DNA from 3 places in the Lysinibacillus sp. 2017 genome. Region 3 is predicted to be linked to each of the others. Evidence: riboswitches for the same ligand, from Rfam matches in the RefSeq annotation. Region 3 holds a riboswitch; each other region holds the start of a gene.
The links. Region 3 has a riboswitch for cobalamin ahead of DCE79_RS02200 (ABC transporter substrate-binding protein). Riboswitches for the same ligand answer to the same signal wherever they lie in the genome.
Positions count from the first base shown of each region.

Region 1 (6,794 bases), 1.6 Mb from region 3:
CCCGTCCCTGAAGTTGTCGGAATCAAAATTGTTGGTAACCCTTTTTTCGTAATTTTCTTTGTACCCGTTAAGTTCAAGTAATCTTCCACTGTTCCTTCATGAACCGTGATGATGCCTGCTAATTTTGCTAAATCTAGTGCACTTCCTCCGCCTAAACCAATGACTAATTCAGACTGTGATTCTCGTGCATAGGCTACTAGTTTTTCACCAATTTCAAGCGGTGGCTCAGGCATGACGTCTTTATAAACATCAACTACAAAACCCGCTTGCTCTAAAGGCTCTGTTACACGCTTTGTAATGCCTAAACCTTCTAAAAATGGATCCGTTACTAATAGAATTCGTTGCACATTAAATTTTTCAACTTCTTCAACTAAATGACTTAGTGCACCCCAGCCCATATAGCTAAACGGCGTAAATGTAATTTTTTCAGTCATTTAAATCCCCCCTTCGTTATTCCAAACAATGAGCTTTGTTTCGGTCATTTCATGAATGGCGTATTTTAATCCTTCTTTACCAGTACCACTCAGTTTCACGCCGCCATAGGGCATTTGATCAACACGGTATGTAGGAATATCATTGATAATGACACCTCCTACTTCTAATCGTTTAGATGCTTCAAAGGCCGTTTGAATATCTTTCGTGAAAATACCTGCTTGAAGTCCATATTGTGAATGATTAATCGCTTCAATGCCTTCTTCAATCGACTGAATTTTATTGACGATGACGATTGGCGCAAATACTTCTTCACAACTTACTTTCGATAAAGGATCTACATTTGCCAAAATAGTCGGTGGGAAAATACCGTTTTCCTCTTTTCCACCTAAAAGAATTTCAGCACCATTATTGACGGCTTCTTCAACCCATTTGGCAGCACGTTTTTGTTCATCAGCATGAATCATCGCCGAAATATCTGTCTCCATTAACAGTGGATCACCAATGATTAATTCCTTCGCTTTACTTACAAAAGCGTTTACAAAATTATCATATTGCGCATCCATCACATAGATACGTTGTAACGAAATACATACTTGCCCTTGATTTGAAAACGCACCTGTTACGCATTTTGGTACAATGGTATCTAAATTAGTGTCCCCATCTATAATTAACCCAGCATTCGACCCCAGTTCCAACGCCACACGTTTCATGCCCGCTTTATGTCGGATTCCTAATCCCACTGCTGGGCTTCCAGTAAACGTGATCATTTTCACTTTTTCGTTTTGTAATAAGGTATCACCGACAATGCGTCCGCCTCCTGTTACAACTTGAAAAGCGCCTTTAGGTAACTTTGTTTGATCGATTAATTTTGCTAAAAATAACGCAGATAATGGTGTTTGTGATGCTGGCTTTAAAATAACTGAATTTCCCGCTGCTATTGCTGGCCCCACTTTATGAGCTACTAGATTTTGCGGGAAGTTAAATGGTGTAATCGCCCCAATCACCCCTAAAGGTTGCTGGATTGTATAGCCAAAGCGGTTTTTCCCCGTTTTCGCCGCGTCCATTGGAATAATTTCACCAACTAAGCGTTTTGCTTCTTCCCCTGCAAATTGATACGTTTCAATCGTTCTATCTATTTCTGCTAATGCAAATTTTAAAGGTTTGGCACTTTCTAATGAAATAATTTGAGCTGCTTCTTCACGATGTTCGCGTAATAAGTCTGAAATATGATATAAAATTTCTGCTCGTTCTAATGACGTAAGCTTACTCATTTCATCGACTGCGTTTTCTGCGTAATCGATTGCTTCATTCACTTCAGCTTTTGAAGCGGCTGGAATTTCAGCAAGAATCTCTTTGGTATATGGAGAAAATAGACTTGTAAATACTTGTGTTTTTACCCATTTTCCGTTTACATACATTGACTTTTCCAACTCATTTCCCCCTCTCATTGTTGAAATCCTTCTAAAATGAATACGTAACCATTTTATATAAAAAAATTAGATTACCTATCTGAACGAAAATGAATACGTAACCATTTCTTTCAAAAAAAATAATCTTTTCCATAGAGGACTGCCTTTCTATTTTGGAATGGCGGTCGTCTCTCTATTAAAAAGATTAACAGATTTAGTAATCTCAATGCAACAGTTATTTTTATTTTCTATTTTTTCAATCAATTCTTTAATTGCTATTAAACCTAAGTTTTTTTCTTCTTCATCACCAATTGTCGTCAAATTAATGCGGTTATGTTTTGCCAGTTCTACATTATCGATGCCTATAATACTCAAATCCTCGGGGATGCTGTAGTTTTTTTGCAAGCAAAGATCCATCACATTTAACGCAATGGCGTCTGCCCCTCCAATTATCGCAGTTGGTGGCTTTTTTAATGCCATTAATTCATCAATGACTTGGTCAATCATTGTTTTCATCGTATCTGTATGATAAATATATGACTCCTTTAGTTCACGTTTCGCTTCATCGAATGCACGCTGCACGCCTAAAAAGCGATTCGCATATGTACTAACCTCTTGTGTCCCGCCGATCCACGCAATCGTTTCATGACCTAAATCAATTAAGTGCTTTGCGGCAAGGTATCCTGCTTGTTCATTATCAATTTCTACAAAAAAGCGACCGCTCTTATGCTTGCGGTTATAGGTAATAAACGGAATATCAAAATGCTCTAACTGCTCAAAAAATGGATCATCACTAAAAATACAAGACAAAATTAAGCCGTCTACTTTTCTTTCTAGAAAGCGGGCATAAGCTTGTGAAAGTTTTTCATCATTTACAAATTGAACATCGACTTTATAGCCACAGCTATTGGCATAATTAACAATGGCTGTTGTTGTATCTACGAAAAATGGATTATGCAGTGGACCAGAAAGTAACGCAATGGTGCCCGTGCGATTTTGCACTAACGAACGTGCATGTTCATTTGGAATATATTTTAGTTCTTTGATGGCTTCCATAACTTTTTGAACGGTGTTGGGTTTTACTAATTCAGGTGTATTTAATACGCGTGATACGGTTGTTTGCGATACACCTGCATATTTTGCAACATCTTTAGAAGAAACCATTTTTTTCCTCTTTCTATCATTGTATTTTTCTCGATTTTAGTGGATAAAAGCGTATAAATTTTTTCAAGGATATCCACAGAAGAGACATTATTTCGCGTTATTCGGCACGAAATATGTTTTTCTAAATATATCGGAAATTCAGTGTGACCGCAATTCATTCTTTATCCTTATCCCCCCAATTCTTCAAATTTCTTGCCCACATTCATTGCAAAACTTCGCATCAAGTTTATTGAGTTCCTGGCAATTCCAACATTGTTTGGCTTTAATAACCGTACTTTTCCCTTTCTGTACCGCGCGCGAAATTGACTCCACACCTTCTGTCGTTTCACTTGCTAAATAATTGAATGTGTCTTTTGCGACTGGTGCCATTTCTCGGCTTTGGTATTTTGCCACATCTGAACCGTAGCCTAACCCACAAAAGACAAAACCAACAAATATAAATGGCATCCCTACAAAGAACAGCCAATCATATTTGGGCATTTCAAAAAAACCTAACGTGAAAAGATCAGCAATTGCAATAGCTATACAACAGACTCCAATTATTAAAAGAACTGGTCCTACTATTCGAAATATTTTCCTTGCCCTTTTATGCTCTTCTGGAATAAACTCATTTTTCTTCATATCGTCACACCCCTTTTATTTCTTCTACGCATAAAATTGTAAAAAAGTCTCAAAAACATTTTATATAATAATGACTTTCCAAATTACTATTTCGATATATAGTTCAAGAATTCCTGCACAATTTTACACACTAAAAAGCACCATGACAAATGCCAATGGTGCCCTAAAAATACAACTATATTTCATCGAAACTTTTTACTTCACGCCACTTGAACCAAAGCCTTGCTCGCCTCGTTCTGAATTCGATAATTCATCGACTTCTTCAATCACTACTGTTGGCACATATTGAATGACTAATTGAGCGATGCGCATATGCTTTTCAATATGGAAAACTTTCTTGCCGTGATTGATTAACACGACGCCAACTTCTCCGCGGTAGCCTGCATCAATTGTGCCTGGACTATTTAACACCGTAATGCCGTATTTTAGAGCTAATCCGCTGCGTGGTCGTACTTGCGCTTCGGTTCCTTCTGGTAACTCCAGTTGAATGCCGGTTTTTATTAGAGCAAATTCACCTGGATTTAACGCTTTATCTTCAATGGCATACAAATCCATTCCCGCATCTCCGGGACGTGCTTGTTTTGGTAAAATGGCCTCTGAATGAATTTTTTTAATTTTTAAATGTATTGACATGCTTAACCAACTTCCTAATAATTTAAATGACGATGAAAAATCTAATTAACTATAAACTAATTTTAACTAATTGAAAATAACAATTATCAATTGGTATCTCCTTTTGCTCTATTTGAAATGTCTGACTTTAACGCGTGCTCTTTACTTTTATTTTTTTAAGTCGTATACTCTTAACAACTATATATTGTGTTTTTTTATAGCGGTACTACTAAATGTAGTTTAATAGGGAAGTTCGGTGCAATTCCGACGCTGTCCCCGCAACTGTAAATGCTGACGGATGACTAAATATCCACTGTGCTAACGCATGGGAAGGATGTCTGAAGAATGACGCAAAGCCAGGAGACCTGCCGCCATAAAAACTCTGACATTTCTTCGGGGAATAGGAAATGGAGGCGCGCTCTTTTGACGTTTCCATTTCAAGCTATCCTTTTTTTACGAGGATGGCTTTTTATTTTGCCCATTTGTCAGTACATAATAAATTTCATAGTAAGCGAGGGATATTTCAATGAAACTTTATACAAAAACAATTTGTCCAAAATGCCTATGGGTAAAATCAGAGCTTGATGCTGCAAATCTTCAAGTCGAAGTAATTAACATTGATCACGACGCAGTTGCAAAAGAAACGGTTGTCAACGCCGGCTTCATGACAGTTCCGGTATTCGAACATAATGGCGAATGGCTAGCTGATCCAGCATCTATTATCGATCGTATTTCACAAATAACTGCATGATTGTTTACGCCTCAAGAACCGGCAATGTCCGCGCGATCGTTCAAAAACTTGGCCTACCTGCAATGGATCTGACGCAAATTAATGACGTGGATTCCCCATTTCTATTATTTACGTATACGGATGGTTTAGGGACAATCCCCCTATTGTAGCGCAATTTATGCAGTTACATCATGGTTTTTGTAAAGGGATTATTGTGAGTGGCAACCGAAATTTTGGGCATGCCTTTTTTGGGCGTGCTGGTGATCTTTTAGCAAGTCGGTATCAACTACCACTCGTTCAAAAACTCGATTTGCGTGGCACTACGAATAATTATGAAGCGATTACGAACTACTATCACGCCATCTGGAAAGAGGTACAGCAATGAAACAATATTTGAAATTGAACAATGACATTTTAAATCGTTACCGTGCAACAGGTGACTTAGATTTAACAAAGGATAAAGAAGCGACACGCCGCTATTTTTTAGAAGATGTGAATGTACGCCTACGCTATTTTATTGATATTGAAGAAAAGGTGCGCTATTTAGTCGATGAAGGCTATTACGAAAAGGAATTTCTTGAACAGTATTCGATGGATTTTATTAAAGAGATGTACAAAAAAGCGTATGCTTATAAATTCCGATTCCCCTCTTTCATGAGTGCCTCGAAGTTTTATGAAAGCTATGCGATGAAAAGTCGTGATGGCAAAGAGATTTTAGAAAAATATGAGGACCGTATCGTTATTATTTCACTGTATTTAGCACAAGGCGATGAAAAATTAGCGGAGCAAGCGATTGATGCTATTATGACTGCATATCAGCCAGCAACTCCAACTGCTTTAAACAGTGGTAAAAAAGCGCGCGGTGAGCTCGTTTCATGCTTCAAACTTACAATGGACGATACGATGAACTCGATTGCTGAAAATATCGGCTATTGTTTAGAGCTTTCCCGTCTTGGCGGTGGTGTCGGTGTCAATTTAACCGATTTACGCCCACTCGGTGACCCAATCAAAGGCATTTTAAACCGTGCAAGTGGTGTTATGCCAGTAGCGAAATTACTGGAAAACTCATTTAGCTATTCGAATCAGCTTGGACAACGAAATGGGTCAGGTGTCGTGTATTTAAATGTCTTCCACGGTGATATTGAGAGCTTTATTTCATCGAAGAAACCAAATGCCGACGATAAAATTCGCTTAGCTACCCTGTCTACCGGCATTATTTTACCGGATATATTCTTTGAGTTAATGCGCCGTGATAAAGACATCGTACTCTTTAGTTCGTATGATATTTATAAAGAATACGGCAAGCGCATGTCAGAAATTTCGATGACGGAAATGTATTACGAGCTGCTAGACAATCCGAATATTCGCAAGTTAAAACGATTAAATGCGCGTAAGCTTTACACAGAAATTAAAAAGGCGCAATTCGAATCGGGTTACCCGTTCGAAATTTTTGATGATAATGTCAATAACGTACATCCGTTAAAACAAATCGGCCGTGTGAAAATGTCGAATCTGTGCACAGAAATTTTACAATATCAGCAAACCAGTGTCATTACCGACCAAAATATGCCCAATGAATATGGTCTTGATGTGTCATGTAATCTAGGCTCGATTGATATTCATGAAGCTTCAAAAGTATATGATTTTAAACAACTGGTTGATACTGCGATGCGTCTTTTAACAAATGTGTCGACGATGACCGATATCGTCAACGTTCCTTCTGTGTCAAAGGCCAATAAAAAAATGCACTCTGTAGGGCTTGGTGTCATGAACTTACACGGACATCTTGTACAAGCAGGCATTCGATATGGCTCGAAGGAATC
Region 1 covers NZ_CP029002.1:2,063,149-2,069,942, forward strand. The annotation lists gene DCE79_RS09905 (iron-containing alcohol dehydrogenase) at 1-434, opposite strand, end outside; gene DCE79_RS09910 (aldehyde dehydrogenase family protein) at 435-1,865, opposite strand; gene DCE79_RS09915 (LacI family DNA-binding transcriptional regulator) at 2,013-3,008, opposite strand; gene DCE79_RS09920 (zinc ribbon domain-containing protein) at 3,192-3,629, opposite strand; gene dut (dUTP diphosphatase) at 3,825-4,262, opposite strand; cobalamin riboswitch at 4,446-4,629, shown strand; gene DCE79_RS09930 (glutaredoxin family protein) at 4,768-4,992, shown strand; gene DCE79_RS18725 (class Ib ribonucleoside-diphosphate reductase assembly flavoprotein NrdI) at 5,150-5,356, shown strand; gene nrdE (class 1b ribonucleoside-diphosphate reductase subunit alpha) at 5,353-6,794, shown strand, end outside.
Region 1: it holds a riboswitch for cobalamin, as region 3 does, so the genes downstream of both, DCE79_RS09930 (glutaredoxin family protein) here and DCE79_RS02200 (ABC transporter substrate-binding protein) in region 3, are expected to answer to the same signal.

Region 2 (6,794 bases), 690 kb from region 3:
TTCTTATTCATATCTAATTGCTTTTTCACAGGGATGGCTGAAAAAAACTGCCATGCGAGTAAAAAGCCTATTCCACTATTTTTCAACTTGCTCACTCCCTACTTCCAACGCTGTACAAGCTGAAATTGTACTTCATACGCTTCTGTACTGTGCTTTACTAGCCACTGATGAAGTTCCCCTAATGTTTTGCGGTACAAATTCACTTCTTCATAAGCTGAAGCTGGCTCATCTAACACTTCATTGGAAACAATAATTATTTTAACACCTTGTTCGATCAAAAAGCGTAGTTGTTTTTGAAATGCCTTGATTTGCTCCGTAATAAAACATTGGGGCTCTTGAATACTTTCTGCATGAAAAAGAACATTTGAAAGCCAAGTTGTAACACATTCAAAAAGAACAACATCCTGCTCCGTTAACATGTTTAATGTATTAGGAAATTCACACTGCATCTCAATTGTTTGCCAAGATAAAATTTGTGTCTGACGATCCTGCTGATGACGGGCAATGCGATGTGTCATTTCTTCATCGAAAGCAACACCTGTCGCAATATAGGTATATCGCTTTTCAACGCCAAACTGTGCTGCAGTTTGTTCAGCAAATGCACTTTTACCACTTCTGACGCCACCTGTTATAAAAATCATTTTCGCTCACCACCTTTAAATAATAAAAAAACAAGCTCAATTGGCGAGCTTGTTCTTTTATTGTAATCCTATTTGAATAATTCTGGGTAAACCGTTTCTGCCATAATTTGAACAGCCTCACCAATACGTGGCGCTGGACGAGACATTACATCGCCATCGACTAAATAAACTTGTTTAGTTTGTACGGCCCTTATTTGATCCCAACCTGCACGTCCTAAAATTTCAGCCGTTGCATCTTCTAAATAGTTAGAAGTGGTTAAGATTACTTCTGGATTACGTGTAATGACATCTTCTTCTGTCACGCTTATCCAGCTTGCTTGGTCAGCAAATACATTTTCAATACCTGCCACGTCCATGATTTCCTGCTGGAATGTGCCGCTACCAGTAGTCCAAAGATCTGGGGCTGGAGAAATCTCATAGTAAACTTTTTTCTTTGTTTCTAACTTGGCCGTTTTATCTTGTACTTCTTTAATTTGTGTTTGAATGGTCGCTACGACTTCTTCGCCTTTTTCTTCAACGCCCATTACTTCTGATAATTGAATAATGTCCGTGTACACATCGTCAAATGACGTTGCCGAAGCAATGACAAATACGTTTAAGCCTGCATCTTCTAATTGTGCAATTTGCGCTTCATCACCAATTGTATAGGCAACAATGACATCCGGGTTTAACTCAACAATACGTTCTGCGTTGATCGCCATTGAATCCGATACGCGCTCAATTTTTTGTGCTGCTTCAGGGTATGTGTCATAGTCTGTTGCACCGACGATTTTCTCACCCACGCCAAGCTCAAATAAAATTTCCGTGTTACTTGGTTGTAACGAAACAATTGTTTCTGGTACTTCATCAAATGTTACTTCCACACCGCGGTCATCGACTACTGTATAAGGACCTTCAGCGGCTGCTTCTTGAACTGTTTCTTGTTCTTTTGATGCTTCACTTGTCGTGCTCTCGTCATTACCACATGCCGCTAATAGTAGTGCTACTGCAAGTGGTGTGGCCCATTTCATTTTGAATTTCATTATGATTCCCCTTTTTTCTTTTTCATCGGATAAGATTTGCTGATGAATGGAATTTCTTCATGTGCATGTTGCTTGTTCATGTAAACTGCCATTACGAACAAGACATTCGCTAGTAACCCTAAAAAGTCAAATAGGATTTCTGGTACATCTCGCTCTTCACTTACTTTATGTAAAGCACGGTATGATTTTTTCGCTTCACTTCGACATATATGAAGCCTTGCAGCACTTTCTACCCCTTGAGGTAACAAAAATTGTTGAATTGTCTGTTCCACCTGTTTAACATAAAAATCATAACGCGCGCTTAACCAATTTAGATTTTCCTCGGTAATGGCCAATTTTCCGCGTACTGAGCCATTCACATGATACGCAAGCGGATGAATAACGCGTAAATCTTCTAATACAACAGTTGCTAGCTCATCATCAAGTATTGCAGGTAATACAGCGCCGATTCTGGATGTTAATGAATCTGTACGTATTTCATAATCAACTAATGAACTTTTTTCACGCATAAATGGATAGCATGAATAACGAATATCTTTCTTCATAAAATCCCCCCTTTCTAAATCCTCTTAAAAACTTGAGATGGCCATAAAAAAAAGCCATCCAAGAAAATGGATGGCTCATAAAATATCAATAAAAGGTATACAAAAATAGTACCGTTCGTGACGCTTCATAATTGCCGTACATTCTCTTTAATTCCGAAGAGGTGTGTTACGATAAGAAAAAGATTGGTCTCCTGGCTTCGCGCTTCCCTTTACTATTGAGTACCTTCCCGCTAAAAGCAGTGGTCTAATCACTCAAATTCATCAGCGCTTACAGTTACGGACATAGCTTCGGATTTACACCGAATTCCCATTTATGCATTATGCATCTTTTCCCTGCAAACTTATTCAATTTGTAATTCACTTTAACATAACTTCAAAATTATGCAAATAGTTTATCGTTATAGATAATTTCTTAACATAACTAGCAAAAATCAAAGACATTTTGGACATTTTCCATAAATCTCAAACTTATGTGCTTCCACTTCATAGCCAGGCAATTTTTCACCAAGCATTTCCATTGGGCAAATGGATAATTCCTTGACATCGCCGCAATCGCGACAAATAAAATGATGATGGTGATGATCCGATTCACAATGCATACGGAAATTACGCTCACCATTTAACTCTGTTTCTTCTAAAATATCTAATTCTACAAACGTGGCTAAGTTTCGATAAATCGTGTCAAAACTCATGCCTGGAAAGTCTTTTTTTAGTACATCTAACAAATCACGAGCAGTTAAATATTTTTCCGTGGCAGCAAACATACCCAAAATCAACTCTCGTTTATCTGTTTTTTTGTAGCCTTTGTCTTTTAATATTTTCCACGCACGTGATACGTTCATCGCACTTCTTCCCCTTCCGTTTTAGTCGTTAGCTTTAATGCCAATTTCTTAAATAAAATGACCAATAATAAAATAACAATCGATGTAACAACAATTGTTCCACCAGGTGCTAAATTTAAATAAAACGCTGAAATCAATCCGATAATTACCGCTAATTCCCCAAAAACAATCGAGTAAATAATCGCTTGTTTAAAGCCGCGCGCTAAACGCATCGCAGCCGCAACTGGTAATGTCATTAAACTGGATACAAGTAAAATTCCGACGATGCGCATACTTGCTGCAATTACTAGGGCAACAACGACCATGAATAATAAGTGAATAGATTTTGCTGGTAAACCACTCGCTTTGGCATACTCTTCATCAAATGATAAGACGAATAATTCCTTAAAGAAAATCATTAGGAAAATGACAACGACAACAGCAATTGCTAGTACAACATATAAATCCTGCCTCGATACAGCCGATACTGAACCAAATAAATAACTCATTAAGTCGGTATTAAAGCCACTAGCTAGTGAAATTAAGATGGCACTAATTCCAATACCACCAGACATAATTATAGGAATCGCTAATTCTTCATAATGCTTGTACAGGCTACGCAGACGTTCAATTAAAATCGAGCCACTCACTGATGCGACAATCCCTAAGTAAATAGGATTTAATAAGGCAAGCGCTGTGAACGACTGGCTTAAGTATAAACTCCCTGCAAGCCCAGCAAGCGTTACATGAGATAATGCGTCTGCAATTAAAGACAGACGACGTACGACGATAAATACCCCAAGTAAAGGTGCAATAACCCCAATAACAAGCCCTGAGAAAAAGGCGTTTTGTAAAAATTCGTAATTAAATAATGCTTCTATCATCTATGCCTTCTCCTCTTAATGAATCTTTCGAACCGAGTGACCGTACCACGATTCTCGTTGTTCTTCCGAAATAGTATCAAAATCATTCTTATAGCCATGGAAATGTATCGTTTGATTTAAACAAGCAACATGGCTCACACGATTCGAAACAATATCGACATCATGTGTAACTAAAATTAACGTCATATTATGTTGCGTATTTAAATGAGCGAGCATATCATAAAATGCTTGCACGTTTTCATGGTCGACTCCAACAGTCGGTTCATCTAAAATGAGAAGCTTCGGTTGTGCGACTAGCGCGCGTGCAATAAACACACGTTGTTGCTGACCACCAGATAATTGGCCAATATTGCGCTTCGCAAATTCTTCCATACCAACATCCGCTAATGCATGATGTACGAGTGCTTCGGCATCTTTTGGCAAGCGTTTCAGTAAGCCTGCTTTTTTCGTTAGACCACTTTTTACAACTTCTTCTACCGTTGCAGGAAAGCCAGAGTTAAATGCGTTCGACTTTTGTGAAACATACCCAATCCATTCTCGATTTTTAAATTGATTGGCATTTTGTCCGAATAACTGGATTTCACCTGACATTGGCTTTAATAATCCTAAAACTAATTTTAATAAGGTTGATTTTCCTGATCCGTTTTGACCAAGTAGTGCTAAGAAATCGCCTTCTTCAACACGTAACGAAATATTTCTCAAAACTTGTGTATATTCATATTGAAACGATACGTTTTTCAGTTCGATTAATGGTTTTTTCATATCATTCGCTTCTTTCTAATTCAAAATCATTACGATTTACAACTTTTTAGTATAGTGGAGTTTCTTAGATATGTAAAGGGAATAAACTTGAAAGGATGATGAAACTGAAAATGTTAGAATGGTTCGAAAATTTACAGCGTATGAACGATGAACAAATTCAACGCTTCGCCAAAAAACAGGGCCTGGCACTTACGTTAGAAGAGGTAAAAAAACTACGGAAAGCATTAAAAGGTGCCTCCATTAGTTGGGGAATTTACGGCGTACCAAAAGATGTATTACAAAAAATCCAAAGCATTCTTGGGGAGAATCGATTTCAGCAGCTCAAAAAAATATCAGGAATATAAGGTTTCCAAAAATTAAAGCTTGGTGCCAATTTCAACTCGACACCAAGCTTTGTTATTACTATATTAAAAGCATTTCCTCTTGTACGATTGCTCGTAATTGCTCATTTCGTAACGGTTTGCCTCGATATGTACGACTTTCATTTTCACGTTTCAGTTCAAATAATTTTTTAATTCCTGCAATATTAATACCTTGCTCTAATAGATCTTGGATTTCTAATAATTCATCCACATTATAGAGTGAAAACATACGGCGATTGCCTTCTGAACGAATTGGTTCCACTAATGCATGTTCTTCGTAGTAGCGAATTTGTCTTGCTGTTAAATTCGTAATTTGCATGACAGTGCGAATTGGTAAAATGGGCATTGCTTTTCGATAATCTTTATTCATATAAGTTCTCCCCGCCTTCCTACTAATAAATTACAACGGATTTACATTATAGAACAATAATTTAGCGAGTTTTAATACATAGCTTTTTTCGATTGTTTTCATCGAAATTCGAGATATAGCACTAAATCAATACTTTAAGCACGATTTCCTTTCGTATTCTCGGACAAATTTTAGTCATTTTTTATACACTCTGCTAGACAAATCTCAATGGCAGTTAGTAAATCTCGTTTTGACCAACCTGGAATCTTACCATGTGTGATGGCTAATTCAAATGATGCTGGAATGTGGATAAAGCCTGACCGGACATTTTCTTGCATACATGCATAGTGAAGGCCTTCGTACATAATATTATTACACAAATAGGTACCTGCTGAGTTTGAAATGGCAGCTGGGTAACCTGCTTCGTTCAAACGATTGACGATTGCACGAGTTGGTAATGTAGAAAAGTAAGCTGCGTTACCATCTTTTACAATTGGAGCATCTTCATACGCTACTCCATTATTATCCTTCTCACCGTCTTTTATATTAATTGCTACACGTTCTGGTGTAATTTTCGTATTACCTGCAGCCAAGCCAAGTGAAACGACAAGATCAGGCTTAATTTCCTCTAAATGTTTTAAAAATTGCTTTGGACCTTCTGTAAAATCAACACTTAAAACATGTCCAATAATTTCATAATCGCCTATTGTTTTTGCGTGCAATTCCGTAACAATATCCATTGTCGGATTAATCGGATTTGATAAAAATGGTTCGAAGCCTGTAAGAAGTAATTTTTTCATGTTTTGTTGCTCCTATCGCTGTTCTATGATTTTTATTGAAAGAAATCCTTACGCATCTATTACTTGCTATTCTAACGGATTCATTACTTTTTTAAAATGACGGCACATATAAAGCTCTTCGTAAAAAAGAGGCTATCTGTAAAAGAATAGCCCCTGCATTACCTATAATTGTTTCATTAAGCCTGCTACAGTATTATCAATATGGGAAATACCATGTGCTTGGTTTTGAATTAAAATAGAAAAAATGTATTGTTTCCCGCTATTGCCTTTCATATAGCCTGTTAATGTATTCACATTTGCTATATAACCTGTCTTCGCAACAATTCGCCCTTGTAAATTGGCTGCATTAAAGCGTGATTTGAGCGTTCCTCCGATTAGTCGGTCTTTATCTCCAGCTACAGGAAGTGCTTGATAAAACGTATGATAGTAAGGCTCACTTTGCACTTCATATAGCAATTGCGTTAAGCCGATTGCAGTTACGCGGTTTTGAGCTGATAAGCCGGAACCATCAACAAACCGCCAATTTGACATTGAAATGTCTTTAGCGTGTCCATAATCCATTAACACTTGTGCACCTGTCTCTAAATTACCTTCACCGTATACATGTT
Region 2 covers NZ_CP029002.1:1,162,840-1,169,633, reverse strand. The annotation lists gene cobS (adenosylcobinamide-GDP ribazoletransferase) at 1-95, opposite strand, end outside; gene DCE79_RS05255 (bifunctional adenosylcobinamide kinase/adenosylcobinamide-phosphate guanylyltransferase) at 99-641, opposite strand; gene DCE79_RS05250 (ABC transporter substrate-binding protein) at 710-1,663, opposite strand; gene DCE79_RS05245 (hypothetical protein) at 1,663-2,208, opposite strand; cobalamin riboswitch at 2,372-2,553, opposite strand; gene DCE79_RS05240 (Fur family transcriptional regulator) at 2,640-3,050, opposite strand; gene DCE79_RS05235 (metal ABC transporter permease) at 3,047-3,913, opposite strand; gene DCE79_RS05230 (metal ABC transporter ATP-binding protein) at 3,929-4,675, opposite strand; gene DCE79_RS05225 (macro domain-containing protein) at 4,816-5,019, shown strand; gene DCE79_RS05220 (MerR family transcriptional regulator) at 5,078-5,407, opposite strand; gene DCE79_RS05215 (pyroglutamyl-peptidase I) at 5,578-6,186, opposite strand; gene dacB (D-alanyl-D-alanine carboxypeptidase/D-alanyl-D-alanine endopeptidase) at 6,349-6,794, opposite strand, start outside.
Region 2: it holds a riboswitch for cobalamin, as region 3 does, so the genes downstream of both, DCE79_RS05245 (hypothetical protein) here and DCE79_RS02200 (ABC transporter substrate-binding protein) in region 3, are expected to answer to the same signal.

Region 3 (6,794 bases):
CGAACAGTATCGAAGGCACCATTGCTCAGCTGCCTAATGTGCAAAGTCTCATTGGTGAGATGGATTTAGCGTTAACAAATGCACGATTTACTATTTACGGGGTGGCACAGCTATACAATGAACCATCGAAAAAAGCAGCAATCATTAATGAAGTGAATATCGCGAAGCATGTCGTAACCAATATGGCAATTGAAGTAGTAGATAAAGCGATGCGATTAGTTGGGGCAAAAAGCTTACAGCGTTCAAATCCGTTGCAGCGCTATTACCGAGACGTGCGTGCAGGATTGCATAATCCCCCAATGGACGATTTAACGATTAAACGTTTAGCAGAAACAGCTATTCAAGATAATTTAAAACAGAAAGAGGTTCTTATATGAAATTCAAAACATTTTCCAAATTAGCTACGGTTGGTATTGCATCACTCGCTTTACTCGCTGCTTGCGGCAATGACCCTGATTCAAGTTCGGCTTCATCAAAAGATGGGGTAACAGTTGTTAAAGTTGCTTACGATCAAGCAAGTAAACCGATGACTTATATAGATGAAAATGGCAATGCAACAGGCTATGACGTAGAAGTGATGAAGCTTGTTGATGAGGCATTACCAGAATATGAATTTGAGTATGTCGGGACAACAAGTGACGATTTATTAATCGGGGTGGAACAAGGAAAATATGATGCAGGTGTAAAAAATGCCTTTTGGACAGAAGAGCGCACTCAAAAATATGTTTTCCCGCAAGAGTTTTTAGGATTAAGTAGTGCAGGTCTTGTACTGAAAAAAGAAAATGCTCATATTAAAAACTTAAGTGATTTTGCATCAGCAGGCTTTACGCTAGCACCAATCGCTGCGAATAACGCGCAATATACGATTATTGCTGAATACAACGAAGCAAATCCTAATAACCCAGTGAAATTAAAAGCAGGGGAAGACTTTACAGTAGACGTCGTGCAGTGGGTAAATGAAGGGCGTGTAGATGGTGGTGTTCAAATTGAAGGTGCATTTACAGGGCAAGTGTTAACAGAAGGTGGCCCTTATTACAATTTAAAAGATGACGTGGTTTACAACGAATTTGCTGTTATTAAGACATGGCCATTATTTAATAAGAAACAACAGGAATTTGCAGATGCCTATGATTCGGCTATCGCAGAAATTAAAAAGACAGATGCCTTACGTGATTTAAGTGTTGAATTTTACGGTAAAGATTTGTTTGAAGTATTAGAGTCAGTGAACCGTTAATTTTTTGAACTGCTTAAGTAAAGAGCTTAAGCAGTTTTTTCGTAAAAAGAGAATTTATGAAGAAGGATGTGAGCGATTTTGGAGAAATATTTTGATCTATCCTATATTTGGTCTGCATTACCAGCTTTATTGCCCTTCCTATGGGTCACGCTTTACATAGTAGCCTTTTCAGTTATGGGCGGTACCTTATTAGGAATTTTATTAGCTGCAGCAAAGTTAAGCTCGAATAAAATTCTACAATTTTTAGCGAATGGCTATACAACAATCATGCGCTGTACACCTTCCATCGTTCTCTTATTTTTAGTGTATTATGGCATTCCAGCATTTGCGGAGGCGCTATTTGGACTAAACTTGCAAAATATTTCTACAGGTGTTTTTGTTGTCATCACATTCAGCTTACAATTTGCGGCGATGATGTCGGAAGTTGTTCGTTCCGCGTATTTAGCGATCGATAACGGACAATATGAAGCAGCGGTAAGTGTTGGTTTGACACCCTTTCAAGCGTATCGCAGAATTATTTTCCCACAAGCGCTCGTTGTTGCATTACCGAACTTCGGAAATGGGTTGATTTCCGTGCTACAAGAAGGAGCCCTTGCTTACACAATTGGCTTTATTGATGTTGTAGGGAAAGCCAATTTAATTATTGCAGGCAATTACGGCACTCATACACTTGAAATCTATATTGCCCTGGCTGTGATTTACTGGGTGCTTTCGATTTCCATCGAAAAAATCTTTTCGGTACTCGAGAAAAACTTTAATAAAGGGAACCGACCAATCAAAACAACGTAGGGGGAGCAAATATGGAATTCATTAATTGGTCATTTTTAGTAGATACATTTTTTGTAGCGTTAAGCGGTGTTCCAATTGCTCTTTTAGTAACCGTTGTTTCGCTTTTTGTAGCCGTTCCGCTTGGGTTTTTACTAGCCCTTGCTCGCGTTTATGAACTACCTGTTATTAACGTTATTGCGAAAATTTATATTTCATTCGTGCGTGGGACACCCGTGATCATTCAAATCTTCGTATTGTATGCAACGATTCCACTTTTACTAAACGGACTGTTTGAAAAATATCATATTGATTATCCGATTTATGATATTAACCCCATATGGTATGCGTTTATTATTTTCTCGTTTAATACAGCAGCAGTTTTAATCGAAGTATTTCGTTCAGCGTTGCAAACTGTTTCAAAAGGGCAATTGGAGGCGGCGCATTCTGTTGGCTTAACGACTGCGCAAGCATATCGCAGAATCATCATTCCACAAATGCTCGTTTCTGCAATGCCGAACCTTTGTACCGCAACGATCAACTTAATTAAAGCAACGTCGCTCGGCTATGCAATTTCTTTGCAGGAAATTACGCTAAAGGCAAAGGTTGAAGCGAACTTTGGCTACAACTATTTAGAGGCTTATATTGATATTTTTGTCGTGTATTTAATCGTTTGTATCATCGTTGAAAAATTATTTAAATGGTATGAAAAACATTTAAGCCGCTATAAAGTCGCGGTCGCATAGGGGAGATTGTCATGTTAGAAATTAAAAATGTGCATAAAACATTCGGCAAAAACGAAATTTTAAAAGGGGTCGATTTAACGATTGATAAGGGCGATGTCGTCGTGATTTTAGGCCCGAGTGGTTCTGGGAAAACGACACTTTTGCGCTGCATTAACTTTTTAGAGCGTGCCGATGTGGGAACGGCAAATTTTGATTCCATTGAAGTCGATTTACATCACGCATCGAAAAAGGACATTTTGGCAATTCGTAAAAAAACAGCTTTTGTATTCCAAAACTATAGCTTGTTCAACAACAAAACTGCACTCGAAAATGTCGCAGAAGGATTATGGATTGGGCGCGGTTTGAAAAAAGAGGAAGCCTACCAAATCGCGCGCGAGGCATTAGATAAGGTTGGTTTATCTGCAAAATATGATTCGTATCCGAGCCAATTGTCAGGTGGCCAGCAGCAACGTGTCGGTATTGCTAGAGCAGTTGCACTAAATCCAGATATTATTTTATTCGATGAACCAACATCCGCACTTGATCCAGAACTTGTTGGTGAAGTGTTAGGGGTGATGAAGGATATCGCAAAAGAAGGGACAACAATGCTCGTTGTGACACACGAAATGTCCTTTGCCCGTGATGTTGCAAACCGCGTCATCTTTATGGATGGAGGCAATGTTATCGAAGAAGGCTCGCCACACGAAATTTTCGTACAACCAAAGCAAGACCGCACAAGACAATTCCTACGCCGCGTATTGCCAGACGATTATACGTATCATATTTAATATTATCTAATTATCAGATAATTAGAATATCCTTATACAAATGAACAGTCTTTCGTTATAATAGGTGTATTAACAAGTTAATAATGTAGTGTAAAGGTTCTTATTTTAGGAAATAAGAAGTAAAAGGGAAATCGGTTCAAATCCGATGCGGTCCCGCCACTGTAAATGCGAGCATATCTTTTTAGACCACTGATGCACATCGGGAAGGTAAAGATATGTGTTACTTGCATAAGCCAGGAGACCTGCCTTTACAATGCCCAAGTAAAAACCTACGAGGATAGGATGGGGTGAATAATTTTTAATCGAATTATTTACTGTTCAAGTCTCCTAGGTTATAGGAGGCTTTTTTTGTGGATAAGAAAGTATAAATTTTCAAGGAAATCCACATAAGAAAAGACATCGTTTCAAGCTATTTGGCATGAACTATGCTTTTCTAAGCTATTAGGAGGAAAAGAAAAATGAAAAAGTGGCAACAAATCTCTTCAATCGGATTAGCATCTATGCTAGTACTCGCAGCATGTGGTGAAGAGGAAGCAACACCTAAGAACGAGCAATCTGAAAGTACAAAGGTAGCAACTGAACAAACCGAGACACAATTCCCGATGACGTTAAAAGATGCACTTGATAAAGAAGTAACAGTAGAAAAAGCACCAGAACGTATTATTTCATTGATTCCATCGAATACAGAAATTTTATTTGGCTTAGGCCTAGACGAACAAATTATTGGGGTTAATGATAACGATAACTATCCAGCAGAAGCAGCCGAAAAAGAAAAAATTGGTGGTCAAGAATTCAATTTAGAGCAGATTATCGCATTACAGCCAGATTTAGTAGTAGCACATGAATCGGGCCTATATAGTTTCGGTGAAGAGGCAATTGCCCAACTTGAGTCCGTTGGAATTCCAGTATTTGTTGTAAAAAATGCACTAACATTTGAGGAAACCTATACAACGATTGAACAAATCGGCCAGTTAACAGGAAAAACATCAGAAGCAGCGGACATGATTACTTCTATTAAAGAAGGGATTGCAGACATTGAAACGAAGGTAACGGAGCTTGAGGAAAAATCCGTTTTCGTTTTAGTCGGAGCTGAACCAGATCTTTATGCAGCCGGTCAAGAAACATTTATCGATGAGATGCTTGATCTATTACATATAGAAAATGTTGTACCAGAACTTGGGTGGCCACAATATAGCGCAGAGCAATTTGTAAAAAGTAATGCAGATGTTATTTTAGTAACATATGAAAGCGACTTACAAGCCGTTTCCAATAACACAGCATATTCTGAAATGAATGCTGTAAAATCAGGAAATGTGAAACTAATAGATGGGGACACAACAAGTCGCCAAGGTCCTCGAATTGTTGAAGGTATTGAATCGATTGCAGAAGCAATTTATCCAGAGGCATTTAATGAGTAAGAAATACACACTTGCTTATGTTGTATCCATTGCGATACTTCTAAGCAGTGTATGGACTGGTATTTCTTTTGGTTCGGTTGACATTCCACTTTCAACGCTTTGGGATAAAACGACAGACCCTGTAGCCTATAATATTTTGTGGAAAATTCGGATGCCTCGCGTGCTTTTAGCGACAATCATTGGAGCGTCCCTTGCAATTGCAGGAGCAGCTTTCCAGGGGCTACTAAAAAATCCGTTAGCAGACCCGTATACACTTGGAATTTCTTCAGGTGCTTCTGTCGGGGCTGTTACGACAATTTTCTTCGGTATTTCAATTCCCGTATTAGGTGTATTTACATTACCTGTATTTAGTATGGCAGGCGCAGCAATGACAATGTTCGCTGTATTAAGCTTTGCCAGACTTGTCGACCGCACAATGAAAATGGAAACACTAATATTAACCGGCATTATTTTTAGTTCATTTTTAGGGTCCTGTATTTCGTTAATGGTGGCATTAACAGGCGAGCAGCTTCGTGAGATTATTGGCTGGTTACTTGGAAGTGTATCCATGCGCGGCTGGCCCTATGTCAAAATGATTATTCCGTTTACGATTATTGGTGTGCTCATGATTTGGTTAAACCGCCGAGAACTGAATGCGATGGTTTATGGAGAAGAACGGGCAAAATATTTAGGTGTTAATGTAAAGCGCAGTAAATATATGATTTTAGCAGGAGGCTCGATTTTAACAGGTTCAGCTGTGGCTGCATCGGGTACGATTGGCTTTGTTGGGCTTGTCGTACCGCATATGATACGTATTTTAATTGGGGCAGATCATCGGCATTTATTAAGTTTATCGTTATTAAACGGTGCAAGCTTACTCGTGATTTGTGACTTAGTTTCTCGTACGATTATTTCGCCAGTGGAGCTGCCAATTGGTGTCATCACTTCATTCATCGGTGCGCCAGTTTTTGCTTATATTTTCTTTAAGCAACGAAGAAAGGGTGGCGCGTAATGTTAAAAGTAAACAATTTAGCAGGCGGATATGCTAATGTCGAAATTATCAAAAATGTGACGTTTCACGTGGAAAAAGGTAAAATTCTCGGTATTCTTGGTCCGAATGGCAGTGGAAAGTCGACATTATTAAAAATGATTAGTGGTGTCATTCGACCTACTAGTGGTCAAGTAATAATTGATGAAAAGCCTATTGAAAGCTATGAGGTCAAGCAGTTAGCGAAGAAAATGGCGGTATTACCACAGCTTCATGCAAGTACGTTTTCAAATGCGGTATATGATGCCGTATCGCTTGGACGATATCCTCATCAAAGTGGGTTTTTCTCTACTTGGTCGAAAGAAGACGAGGAAATTGTGCACCGAGCAATGGATAGTACAGGTGTTACACGTTACAAAGATCAATATTTAGAGTTTTTATCAGGTGGGGAACAACAACGCGTTTTTATTGCACAAGCGCTTGCACAAAATGCAGAGTTGTTACTATTAGATGAACCGACCAATCATTTAGATATTGCACATCAAAAACAAATTCTCGACATGATTCGTTTGCAAGTGGAGCAAAATGAGTTAACGGTCGTTTCAATTTTTCATGATATTAATTTAGCGTCCCTTTATTGTGATGAGCTTCTACTCCTTGAAAATGGGGAGGTACGCGCATTTGGCTTACCGCACGAGGTTGTGTTGCAAGAGCAAATTGCAGATGTGTATCAAGCGCGTGTCGCAACGTATCCGCATCCAGAATTGCCAAAGCCACAAATTACTATGCTTCCAACAAAAGAGATGGAGCGAGCGGTAGCGAAAGTTTGCGTGGAAGATTTTCATATTACAAAAGACTATATTGAATACCGTGCGAAAGCGCCTTTAAAAGTTGTTT
Region 3 covers NZ_CP029002.1:472,152-478,945, forward strand. The annotation lists gene DCE79_RS02175 (acyl-CoA dehydrogenase family protein) at 1-377, shown strand, start outside; gene DCE79_RS02180 (transporter substrate-binding domain-containing protein) at 374-1,234, shown strand; gene DCE79_RS02185 (amino acid ABC transporter permease) at 1,313-2,023, shown strand; gene DCE79_RS02190 (amino acid ABC transporter permease) at 2,035-2,745, shown strand; gene DCE79_RS02195 (amino acid ABC transporter ATP-binding protein) at 2,757-3,512, shown strand; cobalamin riboswitch at 3,590-3,777, shown strand; gene DCE79_RS02200 (ABC transporter substrate-binding protein) at 3,971-4,930, shown strand; gene DCE79_RS02205 (FecCD family ABC transporter permease) at 4,923-5,921, shown strand; gene DCE79_RS02210 (adenosylcobinamide amidohydrolase) at 5,921-6,794, shown strand, end outside.